4 regions of the Weizmannia sp. FSL W8-0401 genome follow, and region 2 is predicted to be linked to each of the others. Evidence: riboswitches for the same ligand, from Rfam matches in the RefSeq annotation. Region 2 holds a riboswitch; each other region holds the start of a gene.
What was found. Region 2 has a riboswitch for thiamine pyrophosphate ahead of NSU00_RS07280 (3-oxoacyl-ACP reductase). Riboswitches for the same ligand answer to the same signal wherever they lie in the genome.
Positions count from the first base shown of each region.

Region 1: linked by a shared signal. The riboswitch ahead of NSU00_RS03220 (MTH1187 family thiamine-binding protein) and the one ahead of NSU00_RS07280 (3-oxoacyl-ACP reductase) in region 2 are both predicted to bind thiamine pyrophosphate.
Region 3: linked by a shared signal. The riboswitch ahead of NSU00_RS11945 (thiamine phosphate synthase) and the one ahead of NSU00_RS07280 (3-oxoacyl-ACP reductase) in region 2 are both predicted to bind thiamine pyrophosphate.
Region 4: linked by a shared signal. The riboswitch ahead of tenA (thiaminase II) and the one ahead of NSU00_RS07280 (3-oxoacyl-ACP reductase) in region 2 are both predicted to bind thiamine pyrophosphate.

Region 1 is NZ_JBBPAG010000001.1:698,000-700,914, forward strand. It holds gene NSU00_RS03215 (amidase) at 1-960, shown strand, start outside; TPP riboswitch at 1,739-1,842, shown strand; gene NSU00_RS03220 (MTH1187 family thiamine-binding protein) at 1,924-2,247, shown strand; gene NSU00_RS03225 (ABC transporter permease) at 2,198-2,915, shown strand, end outside.
Region 2 is NZ_JBBPAG010000001.1:1,528,904-1,531,818, forward strand. It holds gene NSU00_RS07265 (GNAT family N-acetyltransferase) at 1-425, shown strand, start outside; gene NSU00_RS07270 (GNAT family N-acetyltransferase) at 425-925, shown strand; gene NSU00_RS07275 (GNAT family N-acetyltransferase) at 916-1,341, shown strand; TPP riboswitch at 1,390-1,501, shown strand; gene NSU00_RS07280 (3-oxoacyl-ACP reductase) at 1,568-2,329, shown strand; gene thiM (hydroxyethylthiazole kinase) at 2,342-2,915, shown strand, end outside.
Region 3 is NZ_JBBPAG010000001.1:2,423,026-2,425,940, forward strand. It holds gene thiO (glycine oxidase ThiO) at 1-1,032, opposite strand, end outside; gene NSU00_RS11945 (thiamine phosphate synthase) at 1,016-1,621, opposite strand; TPP riboswitch at 1,752-1,861, opposite strand; gene NSU00_RS11950 (MFS transporter) at 2,131-2,915, opposite strand, start outside.
Region 4 is NZ_JBBPAG010000001.1:761,074-763,988, forward strand. It holds gene NSU00_RS03490 (GH25 family lysozyme) at 1-213, shown strand, start outside; gene NSU00_RS03495 (hypothetical protein) at 301-615, shown strand; gene NSU00_RS03500 (TIGR01777 family oxidoreductase) at 663-1,568, opposite strand; TPP riboswitch at 1,829-1,918, shown strand; gene tenA (thiaminase II) at 1,910-2,731, shown strand; gene thiW (energy coupling factor transporter S component ThiW) at 2,771-2,915, shown strand, end outside.

The DNA of each region.
Region 1 (2,915 bases), 830 kb from region 2:
ATCCGCATTCCTGCTTCTTTTACAAGTTTAATAGGATTAAAGCCGACAAGGGGAAGGACACCAGTCGGGCCGGGACGTGGACGGCAATGGCAAGGGGCGGCCATTGACTTCGTGCTGGCAAAAACAATCAGAGACAGCGCAGCGCTCCTCGATGTGCTGCAAACTGTGGAACCCGCCGCTGCTTTTCAAACGCCGCTTTTTCCGGGATATGTACAGGAACTAAAGCGGAGCGGAACGAAAAAATATCGGATCGCGTTTTCGGTTGAATCGCCGGTTGGGACGCCTGTCAGCCGCGACGCAAAACAGGCTGTCTATAAAACGGCAAAATGGCTGGAACAGGAGGGCTATGTCGTGGAAGAAGCCAAGAACGGTGTTGACGGCAGGCGGCTGATGGAAAACTATTATTTAATGAACTGCGGGGAAATGGCGGCGGAACTTTCGGATTTGGAAAGCGCACTTGGACGCCCGCTTACGGAAAAAGATATGGAGCCGGTTTCGTGGGTCTTGTATGCTGCCGGGAAAAATGTCACGGCGGCGGAATACGCAAAGAGTCTTGCGGAGTGGGATAAAGCTGCAGCACAAATGGCTGCTTTCCATGAGACTTATGACCTGTATCTCACGCCTTCAACCGCGTTTCCGGCACCGAAAATCGGGGAACTTACCCAGACAGGGAAAGAGCGGGATCGTTTGTTTGGTGTTACCGGGCTCCCGAAAGAAAAGCAGCAGGCACTTGTCTATGATATGTTTGAACCGAGCTTAACGTTTTCCCCGTTTACGCAGCTCGCTAATTTAACCGGGCAGCCGGCGATCAGCCTGCCGGTTCATGTAACAGCGGCCGGGCTTCCTTTAGGGGTACAGCTGGTTGCGCCGAAAGGAAATGAACACTGGCTGCTGGATGTCGCATATGCGCTTGAACAGTCGGAACTTTGGGTTGGCATGCAGGGAAACCCTTGCCTTTAAAGCATGAATAAGAGGCGTTACTTACGCACGGGTCGGAACGTCTACGTTAAGGAAGGCAGTAGTTTTTACGTGCCTATCTTAGCAGTGTCATCTTACGTTAAGGAAGCCCGCCAAAAAGTCATGCTTTCTTAATGTAGAGGCGTCCTACGTTAAGGAAGGCTGCCCAAAAGCCCCGCTATCTTAACGTAGGGGCGTTCTATGTTAAAGAATGCCACTAAAAAAGCCCGCTTTCTTAATGTATAGGTGTTCTATGTTAAGGAAGGCCGTCAAAAAGTTCCGCTATCTTAACGTAGAGCCGCTCTATGTTAAGGAAGTCCGAAAAAAAGACATGCTATCTTAACGTAGAAGCGTTCTATGTTAAGGAAGCCCGCCAAAAAGTCATGCTTTCTTAATGTAGAGGCGTCCTACGTTAAGGAAGGCCGTCAAAAGGTTCCGCTATCTTAACGTAGAGCCGCTCTATGTTAAGGAAGTCCGAAAAAAAGACATGCTATCTTAACGTAGGGGCGTTCTATGTTGAGGAAGTTCGCGCAAAAGTCAGCTTCCTTCACGTAGAGCCATTCTATGTTAAGGAAGGTCGTCCAAAAGTCCCACTTTCTTAACGTAGAACCGTTCTACGTTAAGAAAGTCCGCCAAAAAACCCGTCTACCTTAACATAGAAGCCTTGCCGTCCCAGGGTGATTCTTTACCCAGGCAGACAATGGCTGGCTTGCGCACCGCACCATCGTATTGAAAATTTTTTGCCAAAAAGGATGGTTTTCATGTTACAATAAAATTACAAGAAAAAAAGCAGGGGAGCCGGTTTTGGCTGAGAGGATGCCGTTTTGCATCGACCCTTCACCTGATCTGGATAATGCCAGCGTAGGGAGTCTCATATTGAAGCATGTTTCGGCATGTTTTGGATGGACAGGCTTTCTTGCGCATGCAATGAAAGCTTTTTTATTTGAAAAAAAGGAGGAAAATTTGATGGAAAAATCGAATCAAGTAACGGTTTCTTTTTCAGTTGTTCCGCATATTAAAAGTGATGACTTATACGGTGTCGTCGACCGTGCGATCGAAGTTGTTCAAAACGCCGGCGTACGTTATGAAGTCGGGGCAATGGAAACGACGATGGAAGGCGATCTTGACGAACTGCTTGGGATCATCAAAAAAGCGCAGGATGCTTGCGTCCAAGCCGGTGCGATTGATGTCATCACATCGATCAAAATCCATTACCGGCCAAGCACCGGGGTGACAATGGATGAAAAAATTGCAAAATATCGCGAACAAGCGCCGCAGCCGGTTCGTTAACACGGCGCTCACGGCTGCCTGGCTCATTTTTTTGCTCTTCGTCTGGCAAGGGGTAACGGCCGGCTTTCATATCAGTGAATGGATGCTGCCAAAACCGACGGAAGTATGGCAGGAATTGAAAAATCTGCAATGGATGGTTTGGCCCAATATTTGGCAAACTGCAAAAGAAGTATTGATCGGGCTTGCCTTTTCCATTATGATTGGCGCAGCGATTGCCGTTTTTATGGATATGGTTCCCGTTTTCCGGATGCTGGTCCGGCCGCTACTAGTCGTTTCGCAAACAATTCCGATTGTGGCGATTGCGCCGCTTTTCATCGTCTGGTTCGGATTCGGGCTCCAGTCAAAAGTTATTGTGGTCATTTTAATCTGCTTTTTCCCGCTGGCATTGAGCATTCTGGAAGGGTTTCAAACGGTGGATGATGACTTGGTGAAACTGTTAAAGACCATGCATGCTTCAAAAGGGCAAATTTACATGAAAGTCAAATTTCCGGCTGTGCTCCCTTACTTTTTTTCAGGTTTAAAAATTGCCGTTACATATAGTGTGATGGGTGCCATTATCGGTGAGTGGCTCGGCGCAAGCGAAGGGCTCGGCGTCATGCTGACAAGGGCGACAAAATCTTTTATGACTGCCCGCTTGTTTGCCATCTCCGCTGTCATCATTGGGCTCA
Region 2 (2,915 bases):
TGCTCCTTGCCGACCCGTCACGCGAAATGGTGATGGCTTATGCCAACCGCGGAGAATGCTATGTGGCGGAAATTGAAGAAAAGGTGATCGGCGTTTACATCCTGCTACCGGCGAGGCCGGGAATCGTGGAATTGGCGAATGTGGCGGTTGCAAAAGAACATCAAGGGAAAGGCTTTGGAAAACGGCTTGTGCTGGATGCCATCCGGAGGGCAGGAAAAAGAGGATTTAAAACGATCGAAGTAGGCACCGGCAATTCCAGCATCAGCCAGCTGGCCTTGTATCAAAAATGCGGTTTCCGGATCTCCGGGGTGGACAGAGGCTTTTTCGTCAGGCATTATGCTGAAACGATATATGAAAACGGGATTCGCTGCCGGGATATGGTACGGTTATCCCTCGATTTGGTAGAAACGACATGCAAGGGGTAATGGAATTGGAACTGGTCTTTTACAATGATGATTTCAAGCAGCAATTGGACAACTATACAATAACGGATGATCAGCTCCGTTTCACCGGCCATCCGGATGAAGCCATTGCCCTTGCAAAAGATGATCCGGAACGGCACCCTGTTGTTGCAGTCCGCCATAACATGATCACAAACTTTTTTGTGCTTCATGAAAAAAATGGCGCCAGGCCATATACAAGTCATCCGCATGCCATATTGCTGCGGACGTTTTCAACCGATTTCCACCAGCAGGGAAAAGGATACGCCAGGCAATGTTTAAAACAGCTGCCCCATTTTGTCCGTACCCATTTTCCGGAAATAGAGCAGATGGTTCTTGGGGTGAATACGGAAAATGTTGCTGCCCAAAATTTGTACAGACAAGCCGGGTTTGTGGATGAAGGGGGCAGGATGTTTGGAAAAAAAGGCGAATTGATTATTATGCATTACCATTTAGGCAAAGAAGGGATATACAGATGGAAATAAAAGAACTTGCAAACCGGGAAGAGTGGAAAGCAGCGTTTCCGGTGATGAAACAGCTGCGTAAACATTTGGACGAAGAACACTATCTCCAGCTGGTGGAAGAGGCGGCAGAAAAATCGGATTACAAGATGGCCGCAGTAATAGATGACGGAAACATTGTGGCGGTAACCGGCTATATGCCGATGATTACCTTGTACAACGGGCGGTTTATTTGGGTATGCGACCTGGTGACGGATGAAGCGCACAGATCAAAAGGGTACGGCGCCAGGCTTTTGGCGCATGTGGAAAAACAGGCCGGCGAAAACGGATACGGCATTGTATCCCTGTCATCCGGCCTGCAGAGAAAAGACGCACACCGGTTTTATGAAGAAAAAATGGATTATGATAAAGTCAGTTATGTTTTTTTAAAAAGATTGTAAACTTTACATCTTCGTTGGAAAGGGATATAATAGCTAAAAAATAATCTTTCAAACTACTAGGGGTGCCCGGATCTGGCGGGCTGAGAGAAAAACCGGCGTTTTTCAACCCTTTGGACCTGATCCGGATCATACCGGCGTAGGAAAGTAGGAATTTGTAAAAAATTTCTTGCTGATAAAGTCAGGTCTTTTCGGGCCTGGCTTTTTTGCATGGAAAGGGGTGGGACAAATGAAACTCGATGAGCAGGTGGTTGCCGTCACCGGCGGAAGCAGGGGGTTGGGCAAGGCGCTTGTAAAAGCTTTTGCAAGAGAGGGGGCGGGCGTTGTCATCAACTATTTTGAGAGTGAGGGGAAGGCAAAGGACCTTCAGCATATTTTAGGCGAAAAAGCGGTTGCCCTGAAGGCGGATGTAAGGGATCCGGTCCAGGTAAGAAAGATGTTCCGGCAGGCCGAAGCTTATTTTTCCAGGCCTGTCACGACGATTGTAAATAATGCCCTTGTGCATTTCCGCTTTGATCCGGAATCCCGGCACGATGCTTCCCGGATTTCGTGGGAGGAATACAGCCTGCAGATGGAAGGTGCGGTTCGCGGCGCATTAAATACCATCCAGGCCGGCCTTGCGGGAATGAAACGGCTGCATTTCGGCAGGGTGATCAATATTGGCACAAACCTGTTTCAAAATCCGGTTGTCGCCTACCATGATTACAATACGAGCAAGGCTGCGCTCCTCGGCTTCACCCGGAGCATGGCGAAAGATCTGGGGCAATATGGCATTACCGTTAATATGGTATCCGGCGGCCTTCTGAAAACGACGGATGCAAGTGCGGCCACATCTGAAGAGGTTTTTCAATTGATTCAGGCAACAACCCCGCTGCAAAGGGTGACAGAACCGGAAGACGTTGCGGATGCCGTGTTGTTTTTTGCATCGCCATGGGCCAGGGCGGTAACCGGGCAAAACCTCGTCGTTGACGGCGGACTTGTAATGGATTAGGAGGGAATGAAAATGGAAAAGGAAAAACCAATTGAACTGCTTGAAAAAATCAGGGAAGCCAATCCGCTTATCCATAATATCACGAATATTGTGGTGGCTAATTTCACAGCAAACGGGCTGCTGGCACTTGGCGCATCTCCGGTAATGGCCGATGCGGTGGAAGAAGTTGCCGATATGGCGAAAGCGGCAAATGCGGTCGTATTAAATATCGGCACTTTGAATGAAAAAGCCGTCGAAGCCATGATTTTGGCGGGAAAGTCTGCAAATGAAAATGGCGTTCCGGTCGTCCTTGATCCGGTAGCTGCCGGTTCAACCCGTTACCGGACAGAAACGGCAAAAAAATTGCTGAAAGAAATCCGCTTCACATCCATCAGGGGAAATGCCGGAGAAATCGCCAATCTGGTCGGAATAGATGCCAAAGTTAAAGGCGTCGATGCAGGAGATACCAGCCTGGATACGGGCGAACTCGCTTTAAAAGCGGCAAAAACGCTTCATACTACGGTCGTGGTAAGTGGCAAGACGGATGCGGTGTCAAACGGTTCCGAACTCTATCTCGTACATAACGGCCACCCGCTTTTAACAAAAG
Region 3 (2,915 bases), 890 kb from region 2:
AACCGGGCTTAATAAAATACCGTTACGGTAATGCCCCGCTGCAATAAACAATCCCTTCTTAAACGGATGTTCTCCTATGTACGGGAGGCCATCCCCTGTTTGCGGCCGAACACCTGCCCATGCTCGTTCCCACTTGGCATCTTTTATTTGGGGAACCAATTGGATCGCTCTCTCTACTAATGAAGCAATTCCCCCAAGCGTCACTTTTTTATCAAACGTATTTTCTACCTGGGTAGCACCAATAAAGATTTCACCATTCCGCTTTGGTACAAAGTAGCATCTCTTATCGGAAAAAATCGTTCTCTTCAGGATAGGGGTATCAGATTTAACGGAAAAGCATTCGCCCTTTACCGGATAAACCGGCATGTCTATCCCTGTATCCTTCATCAACTGTGCTGACCATGCTCCCGTTGCAAGGACAACCTGATGGCAATGGATGTCACCGGAAGTCGTTTTAACCCCAATGACACGTTCCCGTTCATAGATGAACGAGAGGACTTCCGTGTTTTCAAGAATTTCCGTTCCAAAATGAATCGCTGCCTTTGCAAAGGCCTTCGATAAGGTTGCCGGCATGACGTGGCCATCATTAGGAAGATACATGCCACCAACGATGTTAGAGGAGAGGGACGGCTCCATTTCCAAACATTCATGAGAATCAAGCCACTTTATGGCTGGATCCCAATTTTGCTGGAAGGTCACCTGTTTTTTTACTTCCTCTGCGATAGCATCGGTTTCGGCAATTTTTATGATCCCTTTTTGGTCAAACTCTATATCGATTCCAGTCATTTCATACAGTTCGTTTGCAAGTTCAGGAAACATAGCTTGGCTTTTTAAAGCGAATTGGAACAGTGGACCGTCTTGTTCTATCTCCGCTTGTGCCGCAAGCATTCCCGCTGCCGCACTAGAGGCTTCACATGCTAATTGTTTCTTCTCAATTATGGCTACTTTTCTTCCTCTTTTTGAAAGTTGATAGGCGATAGAACTTCCGTTAATTCCGCCGCCTATCACGACAACATCAAATGTACGCGTCAATTTTTCCATCTCCATTTATTAAGGCATTGTAGTAATCCTTAACTGCTGATAAAGGATCACGAGCCTCAAGTATTCCTGACATGACGGCAATCCCTTTTGCACCAGCGTGAATAACACTTTGGGCATTTTCTGGCGTTATACCGCCAATCGCAATCACCGGTATGTCTAGTTGTGCCACTTTGGCTAATTGTTTTAGCCCCTTGGGTATCTTTCCGGGCTTTGAGCCGGAAAAAAAGATGTGGCCGAACAAGACGTAATCCGCACCATCCCGATTGGCTTTTACGCCTTCACGATAGGAATGAATCGATCGGCCAACTTTAAGAAAGGGAAACATGGTTTTGACAATCGAAGTTTCCAAGCTATGAAAGGCTAGCTGAACACCAGCTGCTTTCGCTGCCAAAGCGACATCTACCCGGTCATTAATGATCATTTTGGATAGGGGAATGTTTTGCGCTAGATACTCAATTATCTGGTAAAGTTCCCGTGCCGTTTTTTGTTTTTCCCGTATGTGGATGGCCGTTACGAACGGGTGAATATCGGTTAATATTTCATGTAACTGTGCAACGGGCATTTTGCCATTCGAGATCACATGTAATTCTTTAATACCGTTAGAAATTTAGCTCACCTCCTTGGAAAATTTCCACATAAATGAACCTAATGAAAAACAAAAAAGCCACTTTCTTCGGTAAGAAAATGGCTGATGATTTGAAAAGAAATCAAATATCCTGTTTCCACTTTCCTACGCTGGTATTACCCAGATCAGGTTCATAAGAGTCCCGAAGTATACTTCGATCTCAGCCTTTTAAAAAAGGCACCTCTAGCGGATGACTTCGTGTATTAAATTGTAAATATTGCCTATAGTTTAATAATACCACATATCTAGAAAAGGTCAACAATTTATATAGGCAGTTTGTCTTCTTCCATGCCCGGAAATAACTGTAGTAGACAAAGGCAGGTCCCGTGAAGCAAAATGTCTCGATAGAACATCGAGTCTTTTTTCAAGTATATGATAAAATCATCAAGTCCCCTGTCTTCCGGTCTGGCATTGAGTTGAGAAACTTCAAATGCACCGTGCAAAAACCTTATTACTCAATTATGTTAACTAGAAAATCGTTCCTTCTCCGGGTTCATTTTTCTTATAGACCGATCTAATAGTGGAATGAGGGCAACAAGGATAAAGCTTATTCCGCCAACTGTAGCAACCATTTTATATCCAAAAATCTCAGCCAAAGGAACTGCCATCACCTGACCAATGGGGATTGTAATAAAAGCTCCTAAGTCATCAAAAGCAAGTACCCGTGAAAGTTTATCACGTGGAATCGCTTGCTGTAATGTTGTATCCCAGCCGATTCCAGAGATCGTTTGTCCAACCCCCGCGATTGCTGTAACAATTAATAAATAAGGTAATGCGAATCCTTGGCCAAGGACGATCAGAGGTATTCCACCGAAAGCAACGGCAATCAAACTGTCCCGAAGAGGATACCGGAGTTGTAATTTCAGCATCACTAGACTAGCTATAAGAAGACCCACTGCTTTTATACTTAATGTTAGACCCCATCCAGTTGAACCAATGGTATTTTTAGCAATAATGGGTCCAAGCACTTGCCACACACCCATTTGGACTGCATTTATTAAAGCAAAAGCTCCCGTTATTAACCAAATCCAACGACGCCTTCGAAAGTAACTCCACCCCTCGCGCATTTCGTGCATGAACGAAGTTTTCGAAACAACAGGATGTGAAGGAATATGAACTCTACTCATAAAAATAGAGGCGATAAAAAAACTAATCGCATCAATTGCAATCCCCCATCCTCCTCCGAAAATTGCTACTAAAGTCCCTGCAAGAGCAGGACCAACAATTTTAGATGCACTCCGTGATAAAT
Region 4 (2,915 bases), 770 kb from region 2:
CATACTGGGATCTATACGTACTACGATTTTTACAAGAATCGTTTAAATGCATCGAAACTGCCCAAGGGGAATCTATTATGGATTGCACGTTATAACGCAACGCTCGGCATGCAGGCTGACGTTTGGCAGCATCGTAAAACAAACTGTAAGATCAACGGCGTAAAAGGAAATTTTGATTTCGATCTGACTTACAACAAGGCCATTGGCGGCTAAGGTTTTTTGTAAAAAATGGAACGGCAGATAACCAAACAGTATTTGTTTGTGTACATGATGGATAAAAATAAAACGCGGGGCATATGTATGAAATGGGTTGAAGTTCATGCGCATTTTCCGGACGTGGTGTCTGAATGGAAATGCCAGCCATTGATGACATTGAAAACGGTAATGAAGGTTGGAAAGTCTAGTAAAAGCGCGTGCAGAAAATCAAAATCGCGAATGATGTATTTTTCAGGCTGGGGTGCAAAGAAGCGTATCAGATTTCAAATGGATAGCCATGTACCTCTAGTATCTATTGAAATGAAATACAAAGACCAGGGACCTACCATCAGGATGAAACCAGGTCTCCCAACAGCGGAAGACGGCTGTTGGGAGACCTTTATTTTTATGCGCGTGTGAAGAGGGGCCCTTCTGCCGTGGCGTTCGTTGCCTGTACTTTTTTGCCCTTATGGATTTGTAAGCAAATCTTCCAAAGCTTGCCGGAGCGTCGGGAACATGAATTCAAATCCTGCCTGCATGAGGACTTCCGGGCGTACATGCTGGCCTTCAAGCACAAGGCTGCTTTTTTGCCCGAGTGCCAGTTTCAAGGCAAAAGAAGGTACGGGAAGCCAATGCGGCCGGTGTAAAACAGCACCAATGGTTTTGCCAAATGCCTTCATCGTTATAGGCGAAGGGGCAGTGACATTGACCGGGCCGCGGATGTTCTCATTTTTAATAGCAAATAAGATCGATCTTACTACGTCTGTTATATGCACCCACGAGACCCATTGATTGCCGGAACCGACTGTGCCGCCAGCAAACCATTTATACGGCAATACCATAAGGGGCAGTGCTCCGTTTTCCTTTCCAAGCACAACGCCGAATCTCAATAAGACAGTACGGATGGCATGTTTTTCTGCTTGCTTCGCATTGGCTTCCCAACCCGATACCGTCCTGCCAAGAAAATCATTTGCCCTTTGCAATGATTTTTCAGTATACACAGCATTGCGTGATGGCGGATAGATGCCGATTGCACTTGCATTGACCAGCACTGCCGGTTTGCGCGGCATGGCAGACAGGATGCGCAACATTTCATCTGTTGCGCACATCCGGCTTTCATAAATTTGTTTTTGGTGTTTGGCACTCCATCTTCCATCGTTTATGGACACGCCGGCCAAGTTGATGAATACATCCGCATTCCCTATTTCATTTTCGGGAGAAGCATCTTCCACCAGCCATTTTACATACTGCACACGATTTGCCGGCTGCTTGTCTTTCCTTGTTAAAATGACCACTTCATGCCCTTCGCGAAGAAGCATATCCGTTAATTTCCGCCCGATAAATCCGGTCCCGCCAGCGATCACAATCCTCATTTTTGCCCTCCGTTCTGCAAATTTCTCCACGGTTTGCAACTTAAGTCAGGAATAAATGGGCACGAATGATGAAAAATCAAGGTTTCCAACTCATTCGTCCTTGTTTATGGGAAAAAGCCTTCTGTGATGTTCCCGGAGCTGTCCCGATATTAAAAAGTTAATGGAAGACGACATTTTAATCAAGATTAGGATGATAAATCTCCTGTTGCACAAAATTCGGGACTATGATATGGTAAGAGTAATGAAAATGAATATTCATAATAGTCTACTAGGGGCGCCGGGTTGGCTGAGAAGTACCCTTTGAACCTGATCTAGTTCGTACTAGCGTAGGGAAGTAGGTGATGAAATTACACCTGATGATTTGTAATTTATACACCCGCTTTCCGATGGAGGGCGGGTTTTTTATTTTGAAGCTGCTTAGGGCAAAGGGAGAAACCAGCCTGCAAACCGCAATCGGTTTCCCGGTAAACAAGGAGGAATCATTGTTGAAACGATCTTTTACAGAAAGGCTATATCAAAATGTCCAGCCGATTTGGGAGAAAAACCATAACCATCCTTTTGTCGTGGGACTGGGGAACGGAACTTTAGAAAGAGATAAATTTATCTATTATTTAAAGCAGGATTACGTATATTTAGTTGAGTACGCAAAACTGTTTGCCATGGGTGTTGTGAAAGCGGGTAACCTGGACATTATGACGAGATTTGCTGCGGTTCTCCATGAATCGTTGCATTTTGAGATGGAACTGCACCGCCAATACGCTGCCGAGTTTGGCATTACACGCACGGATTTAGAAGCAACTCAACTAACGCCGGCCAATCTTGCTTACACAAGTTATATGCTGCAAGTGGCCGCCAATGGAAGCTTGGCTGAACTTGTTGCCTGCTTGTTGCCGTGTGCCTGGGATTATTGGGAAATTGGGAAACTGCTGAAATTAAATCATCGAGACACATTGGAGACCAATCCTTACAAGAAATGGATCGAAACCTATTCTTCAGAAACGTTCGGCTCCGGAACGCAGTGGTTAATTGACTTAATGGACCAACTGGCAAGCGGAAAATCAGAAACGGAACTGGCAGTCTTAGAACACCATTTCCAAATAGCCTCAAAGTATGAGTATTTATTTTGGGATATGAACGATAAAAAACAAGACTGGCCGGTCTGATTTTCATTCGCAACTAAAAAGGAGGGAGGGTTGGTTCTAATGAGAAAAACACAAAAAATAACAGCAACTGCAGTTATTGCGGCTATCACAACTGCATCCAGCAGCTTGATTTATATCCCCGTAGGTTTTGCAAAAATTTTTCCGGTACAGCATTTTGCCAACATACTCTCGGCTGTTCTGCTCG